DNA from 3 places in the Kineococcus aridisoli genome. Region 1 is predicted to be linked to each of the others. Evidence: riboswitches for the same ligand, from Rfam matches in the RefSeq annotation. Region 1 holds a riboswitch; each other region holds the start of a gene.
What was found. Region 1 has a riboswitch for S-adenosylmethionine ahead of ACRYM2_RS13690 (acyl-CoA dehydrogenase family protein). Riboswitches for the same ligand answer to the same signal wherever they lie in the genome.
Positions count from the first base shown of each region.

Region 2: it holds a riboswitch for S-adenosylmethionine, as region 1 does, so the genes downstream of both, ACRYM2_RS04740 (aminotransferase class V-fold PLP-dependent enzyme) here and ACRYM2_RS13690 (acyl-CoA dehydrogenase family protein) in region 1, are expected to answer to the same signal.
Region 3: it holds a riboswitch for S-adenosylmethionine, as region 1 does, so the genes downstream of both, ACRYM2_RS04720 (putative leader peptide) here and ACRYM2_RS13690 (acyl-CoA dehydrogenase family protein) in region 1, are expected to answer to the same signal.

Region 1 covers NZ_JBJLSF010000046.1:22,680-24,932, reverse strand. The annotation lists gene ACRYM2_RS13690 (acyl-CoA dehydrogenase family protein) at 1-1,241, opposite strand, end outside; SAM riboswitch class IV at 1,299-1,409, opposite strand; gene ACRYM2_RS13685 (AAA family ATPase) at 1,615-2,253, opposite strand, start outside.
Region 2 covers NZ_JBJLSF010000010.1:25,982-28,234, reverse strand. The annotation lists gene ACRYM2_RS04745 (methylenetetrahydrofolate reductase) at 1-427, opposite strand, end outside; SAM riboswitch class I at 489-580, opposite strand; SAM riboswitch class IV at 753-866, shown strand; gene ACRYM2_RS04740 (aminotransferase class V-fold PLP-dependent enzyme) at 915-2,253, shown strand, end outside.
Region 3 covers NZ_JBJLSF010000010.1:21,493-23,745, reverse strand. The annotation lists gene ACRYM2_RS04725 (NtaA/DmoA family FMN-dependent monooxygenase) at 1-796, shown strand, start outside; SAM riboswitch class I at 889-982, shown strand; gene ACRYM2_RS04720 (putative leader peptide) at 989-1,078, shown strand; gene ACRYM2_RS04715 (FAD/NAD(P)-binding protein) at 1,168-2,253, shown strand, end outside.

The DNA of each region.
Region 1 (2,253 bases):
GAGGCGTGGGTGCCGATGTCCCACACGAACGGCGGCTCGGTGCCGTTGACGGACCAGTCGCCGACGATGCGCTGCTTGTAGACGACCGGGTTGTGCGAGGCGACGGTCCGGGAGTTGCGCCAGTGCCGGTCCAGGTCGCGCGCGCGGCTGGTGCCGGAGGCCCCGAGGGTGTCGAACAGCAGCGTCGCCGCGCGGGGCACGCTCCCGGAGAGCACGACCTGCGCCTGGGCGGTGCGGATCTCCGCCTCGACGTTGGCGGCGCGGTCCGCCTCGCCGTCGCGCAGGTGCGCGGTGTCCGCGGCGCCCTGGACGGCCTGCGCGGCCGCGCGCACCAGGGCGTGGGCGGTGAAGGCGATCGAGGAGATCTCCCCGGCGACCGAGAGGACCTGCGCGTCGTGGCGCACCAGCGGCGCCAGGCCGTGGGTGTAGGTGCGGGTGCGGGCGCGCACCTGGGCGGCGGTGTCGCGCTCGACGGCGGCGGCGATGCCGGCCTGCACGGCGAGCAGCACCAGCTGGTAGAGCGCGGTCTGGTAGCGGAAGCGGTCGGTGAAGGGCGCCACGTCGGCGGGGTCGACCTCGACGTCGTCGAGCACGAGGGTGCCGGTGCCGGTGAGCTGCTGGCCGAAGCCGTCCCAGTCGTCGGAGACGACGGCGCCGGGGGCCCCGACCGGCACGAGCACGGTGACGACCTCGTGCGAGCCGTCGGGCAGCGCGCGCCGGGCGGTGGCGTCGGTCCAGTCCGCGAAGATCGTCCCGGTCGTGTAGTACTTGCGCCCGCTGACGAGGGTGCGCCCGTCGCGCTCGGTGACCACCGTCTGCTGCTCCCCGGTGACCCCGTCGCCGACCTCGCTCCAGGCGTTGCCGACGAGCTCGCCCGCCGCGATGCGCGCGGTCCAGCGCGCGCGGTGCTCCCCGGCGGGCAGCGACAGGACCTGCTCGACCCAGGCGACGTGGCCGCGGAAGACCTGCGGCAGGTTCGAGTCGGCCTCGGCGACGTCGACGAGCACCTCGGCCAGCTGCACGAGGTCCAGGCCGTCCCCGCCCTCGGCGACGGGCAGGCGCAGCCGGCCGAGGCCCGCCTCGAGCAGGGCGCGGACGGCGGCGAAGGGCAGTTCGTGGTCCTGCTCGCGGGCCACCGTCCCGGCGGCCACCTCCCGCAGGACGGGGGCGAGGCGGGCGCGGACCGCGGCCAGCCGGTCGGCGGCGCTCGTGCGGGCGGGGTCGTCGAGGGTGGTGCTCACGGGGTTCCTCCTGGTCGTGGACGCGGCGGTGCGTCGGCCCGGGAGTGGTCGTGCGCTCGCTCGTCCTTACCCGTGCGTCAGCACCAGGTCAGGTCATCACCCGGGGCACCCCACGACGAGGAGGGTTGCCGGCCAGCGAGCCGGGGCTTGGCGCTGGCGCTCATGACCTGGCGCCAGCCAACCACGCGCGGGGGGCCGCGGTCCAGGGGTGCCCGCGACCCCCCGCGAGCACCCCTGCACCCTCCCGCTCCCCCGTCCCCGGTCCCCCGTCCCGGCCCCCCTCCGTCCCCGCGGCGGCACCCGTCCCCCCGGCGGGCGCCGCTCCTGCGCCGCGGGCGTGGCTCCCCTCCTGCCCACGCCCGCGGCGAGCGCGTCAGCCCCGCTCGCGCACCGCCGCGCCCTCGCGCAGGTCGACGACCCGCGGGGGCTGCTCGTGGGCGCTCCGGGCACCCTCGAGGACGTCGGTGATCTCGGAGCCGATGAGCTCGTGGCGCTCCAGCAGCGCGTCGCGCAGCGCGGCGACCAGGTGGCGGTTGCGCCCCAGCAGCTCGCGCACGGACTCCTTGCGCTCGCTGAGCAGGTTCTCCACCATGCGGCGGCCCTCGGCGTCCCCGAGCACCCGGGAGACGAGGTTGCCGTCGGCGAGGGCGCCCTGCTGCACGGCCGCGAAGGACACCAGCGTGCCGGCCATGCCCGCCGCGCCGACCATCTGCGCGGCCACCGACGTCGCCGACTGCAGGTCGCCGGCCGGGCCGGTGGACACGTCGCCGAAGAACAGCTCCTCGGCGACCTGGCCGCCGAAGGCGATGTCGATCATGCCGGCGAGCTCGGTGCGCGAGCGGGTGTAGACGTCCTCGGCGTCGCCGTGGGCGAGCAGGCCGAGGGCCTGGGCGCGCTTGACGATGGTGAGGACCTCCAGGCGCCGGTGCGGGGCGACCAGCCAGGCGACCGCCGCGTGCCCGGCCTCGTGGGTGGCGATGAGCCGGGCCTCGTGCTCGGTGTAGCCGACGGG
Region 2 (2,253 bases), on a different contig from region 1:
GCCGCCGGTCGGCGACCTGCAGGAGTTCGACGAGGTCCCGGGCGGTGGGCACGCCGTCGGGGTGCGGCCGCCAGTCCGGGGCCCCGGCCGGCGGGTCCCCGCGCAGCGCGAGGAAGTCGCGGACCCCGGCGTCCAGGAACTCCTGGGCCAGCTCGACGACCTGGCGGCGCGAGGAACCCACGCACGTCAGGTGCGCCATCGCCGGGACCGCCGTCGTGCTCAGCACGTGCGCCAGCAGTTCCCGGCTGCGCTCACGGGTTCCGCCGGCCGCGCCGAACGTCACCGAGACGAAGTCGGGGCGCGCGGCCAGCAGCTCGTCCAGCGAGCGCTGCAGCGCACCGCGTCCCGCGTCGGTGCGCGGGGGGAACAGCTCCAGGCTGAGGGTGGGCCGCCCCGTCGCACCGGCGACGAGCGCAGCGAGGGTCATCTCCGCGGCACCCGTCCCGCAGGCGGGCAGGCGTCGGCGACAGGTGGTGCGTCCATTCCGAACTCCATCGACCTGGCGGTAGCACCCGCGCCCGGGCTCGGGGGGTTGCTGCGGCGTCGTCGAGCCAGGACTCTCGGCCGCTCTGGATGGTGTCGTTCGACAGTAGACCGGGAGGTCGCCGGGTTTCAAGGGTCCGCGCGAGGGCACCCCCGTCCGGCCCACCCGGGGCGGCGGCCCGCCGCCCACCCGCCCGCGCCGCGCCGGTGCCGCGCAGGCACCGCGCCGGTGTTGCCGCGCAGCACCCGGTCGTGGCACTCTCCGGACAGGTCATGAGCGCCAGCGCGAAGCCCCGGCTCGCTGGCCGGCAACCCTCCTCCGCGGCGGGGTGCCCCGGGTGACGACCTGGTGGGCACCGAGGTGGTGCCCGCAAGCGCGGACCTGGCCGGGCGCCCCCGGTCTCCGGCAGGTCCTCGTCCCTGGAGGCCCCGTGACCCTCGGCACCCTGCCCACCCCCTGCCGTCCCACCGCGCTCGGCCCGCTGCTGCCCGTCGTCGGCGCCGCCACGCGCGTCCCGCTGGCCACCGGTGGCCGGGCCCGGTACGTCAACCTCGACAACGCCGCGAGCGCCCCCGCGCTGGAGGCGGTGGCCGACCGGGTGGCGCGGCTGCTGCCGCACTACGCCAGCGTGCACCGCGGCGCGGGGTACCTCTCGCGGGTCTCCACGGCGCTGTTCGAGGCCGCGCGCGAGCGGGTGGGGGCCTTCGTGGGCGCCCGCCCGGACGACGTGGTGGTCTTCACCCGCAGCACCACCGACGCGCTGGACCTGCTCTCGCGCGCGGTGCCGGACGGCGGGCGGGTGCTGGTGGCGGACGTCGAGCACCACGCGAACCTGCTGCCCTGGCAGCGCTCGGCGCGCACCACGGTCGTGCGCGGCGGCCCGGACGCGCGGGCCACCGCCGACGCGCTGGCGGCGGAGCTGGCCGGCGGCGGCTACGCGCTGCTGGCCGTCACCGGCGCCTCCAACGTCACCGGGGAGGTGCTGCCGCTGCACCGGCTGGCCCGGGCCGCGCACGCCGCGGGCGCCCGCGTGGCGGTGGACGGCGCCCAGCTGCTGCCGCACCGGCGCGTGGAGATCGCCGCGGCGGGGATCGACTGGATCGCGCTGTCGGGGCACAAGCTGTACGCGCCGTTCGGCGCCGGCGCGCTCGTCGGCCGCCGCGACTGGCTGGACGCCGCGGAACCGTACCTGGCCGGCGGGGGCGCCACGCTGGACGTGCGCGCGGACGCGGTGCGCTGGGCCGTGGGCGCGGACCGGCACGAGGCGGGTTCGCCCAACGTCGTCGGGGCGGTCGCGCTGGCCGAGGCCTGCGCCACGCTGTCCGCCCTGCCCGACGGGGCGCTGGAGGCGCACGAGGCCGCACTGCGCGAGCAGCTGGTCGAGGGGCTCGGCGCGCTGGAGGGCGTCGTGGTCGTGCGCCCGCACCCCGCGGACGCGGTCGGCGTCGTGACGTTCACGCTGCCCGGCCACGACGCCTCCGCCGTCGCGGCCTACCTGTCCGCCGAGCACGGCGTCGGCGTGCGCGACGGGCGCTTCTGCGCCCACCGGTTCGCGGACTCGCTGGGGATCCCCACCGGCGGGCTGCGCGCCTCCACCGGGGTCGGCACGAGCTCGCGGGACGTCGAGCGGCTCCTGGGCGCCCTCGAGCAGTTCCTCGCGAGCGGGCCGCGGCTGGAGTACGGCGTCGTCGACGGCGCCTGGGGCCCGCTGGACGACCCGCGGCCCGCCCCCGCGGACTTCCTCGAGCTCGTCCTCGACGACGCTCCCC
Region 3 (2,253 bases), on a different contig from region 1:
GGGGTTCTCCCCGGTGCGCGCCGACGACGCCTTCTTCGACGTGGAGATCTCCCCCACGGTGCCGCGCAGCCCGCAGGGGCACCCGGTGGTGTTCCAGGCCGGGGACTCCCCCGCCGGCCGCGACTTCGCGGCGCGCTCGGCGGACGTGGTCTTCTCCCGGCACGGCACCCACCACGCCGACGCCCTCGCCTTCGCCGACGACCTGCGCCGGCGTGTCGTGGCCGCCGGCCGCCCCGAGGACGACGTCCTCGTGCTGCCCGGCACCCAGATCGTGCTCGCCGACACCGAGGCCGAGGCCGAGGAGAAGGCGCGCTGGGTGGTGGAGAACCAGGTGACCCCCGCGACCGCCCTGTCGCTGGTCGGGCAGGTCTGGGGCGAGGACCTCTCCGGCTACGACCCGGACGGGCCGCTGCCCGCGCACGACCCGGTCATCAGCGGCATCGACGGGACCCGCGGCGCCGCCCGGCAGGGGCACGACCCGCGCGAGATCGCCCGGCACTGGCGCGCCGTCGCGGAGGAGAACAAGTTCTCGCTGCGCGAGCTGGTCATCCACAACTCCTCCGAGCGGGGTTTCTCGGGAACCCCGTCGCAGGTGGCCGACGAGCTGACGCGCTGGGTCCGCACGGGCGCCAGCAGCGGGTTCAACGTCTCCCCGTACCTGGTGCCGAGCGGGCTCGACGAGATCGTCGACCAGCTCGTGCCCGCGCTGCAGGAGCGCGGCGCGTACCCCGCCGAGTACGTCGGGACGACGCTGCGCGAGCACCTGGGGCTGCGGCCCCCGCTCACCCGGCGCTGACCCGGCGCCGACCCGGCGCCGACCCGACACCCGGAGCACGCTGCCCCGCAACGGCTCTGGCGCAGCGCGCTCCAGGTGCGGTAGGTTTCCACCATCCATCCAGAGCGGCCGAGAGACCTGGCTCGACGACGCCGCAGCAACCCCCCGGAACTCCGGGTGCGGGTGCTCCCGCCAGGCCGATGGGAGCAGGACATGCGCAGCACCGACACCGGCACGCCCCTCGTCCGGCGCCGTCACGTGGACCTCGGGCGGTTGAGCTCCGCCACCTGTCCGGGTCGCTGACCAGCGTCCGCCGCGGCGGGAGGCACGCGCCTCCCGGAACCCCCGGACGTCCCCCGCGTCGCCGACGCGCGCACCCCAGGAGCCCACCCGTGCCCACCGGGAACACCACCGGAAGCCCTGCCGGAGAACTCACCGACGAACCGACCGAGGACCTCACCGGGGACCCCGCCGCCGTGCGCAGCCTCTGCGTCGTCGGCGCCGGGCCGCGGACCCTCGGCCTGCTGCAGCGCCTCGGCGCCCGCGCGGCCCTGTCGGGCACCGCGCTGGACGTCCACGTCGCCGACCCGTTCGACTCCGGCGCCGGCCGCGTCTGGCGGCGGGAGCAGGAACCCCTGCTGTGGATGAACTCGCGGGCGGCGGACATCACCGTCCTGCCCGACGACAGCGTCACCGGCCTGACCGGCCGGGTGGCGACCGGGCCGTCGCTGCACGGCTGGGTCGAGGAGCACCGCTCGCGACTGGCGGCCGAGGCGGCCGCCGCGGGCGACGACCTGCTGCACCGGGAGGTGCTCGCGGTCCACGAGGGTTCCTTCGTCTCCCGGCGGCTGGCCAGCCGCTACCTGCACTGGGCCTGGGAGCGCACGCTCGCCGGCCTGCCGCCCGCGGTGCGCGTGCACCGGCACCCGCACGCCGCCCTCGACGTGCGCGACGGGGTGGACGGCCGGCAGCTGGTGCACCTGGACGGGCGCGAGCGAGCGCTGGCCGTCGACACCGTCCTGCTGGTGCAGGGCCACCTGGACGTGCGCCCCGGCCCGCGCGAGCGCAGGCTGCGCACGTTCGCCGACGTCCACGGGCTCGCCTACGTGCCGCCCGGGTACACCGGCGACCTGGACCTGGACGTCCTGCCCGCGGGTGCGGACGTCGCCGTGGTGGGCATGGGCCTGGCGTTCGTCGACCTCGTGGTCCGCCTCACCGAGGGCCGCGGCGGGCGCTTCGCCGAACGCGCCGACGGGTCCCTGGACTACCTGCCCAGCGGGCGGGAACCCGTGCTGCACGCAGGGTCGCGGCGCGATGTGCCGTACCGCTCGAAGATCGGCTACCCGGCGCCCGCCGACCTCGGGCTGCCGCGGTACTACACGGTCGAGGCGGCCACCGCCCTGCGCCCGGACGCGGCGCTGGACCTGCGGGCCGACCTGTGGCCGCTGGTGGTCAAGGAGCTCGCCGGGGCGCACTAC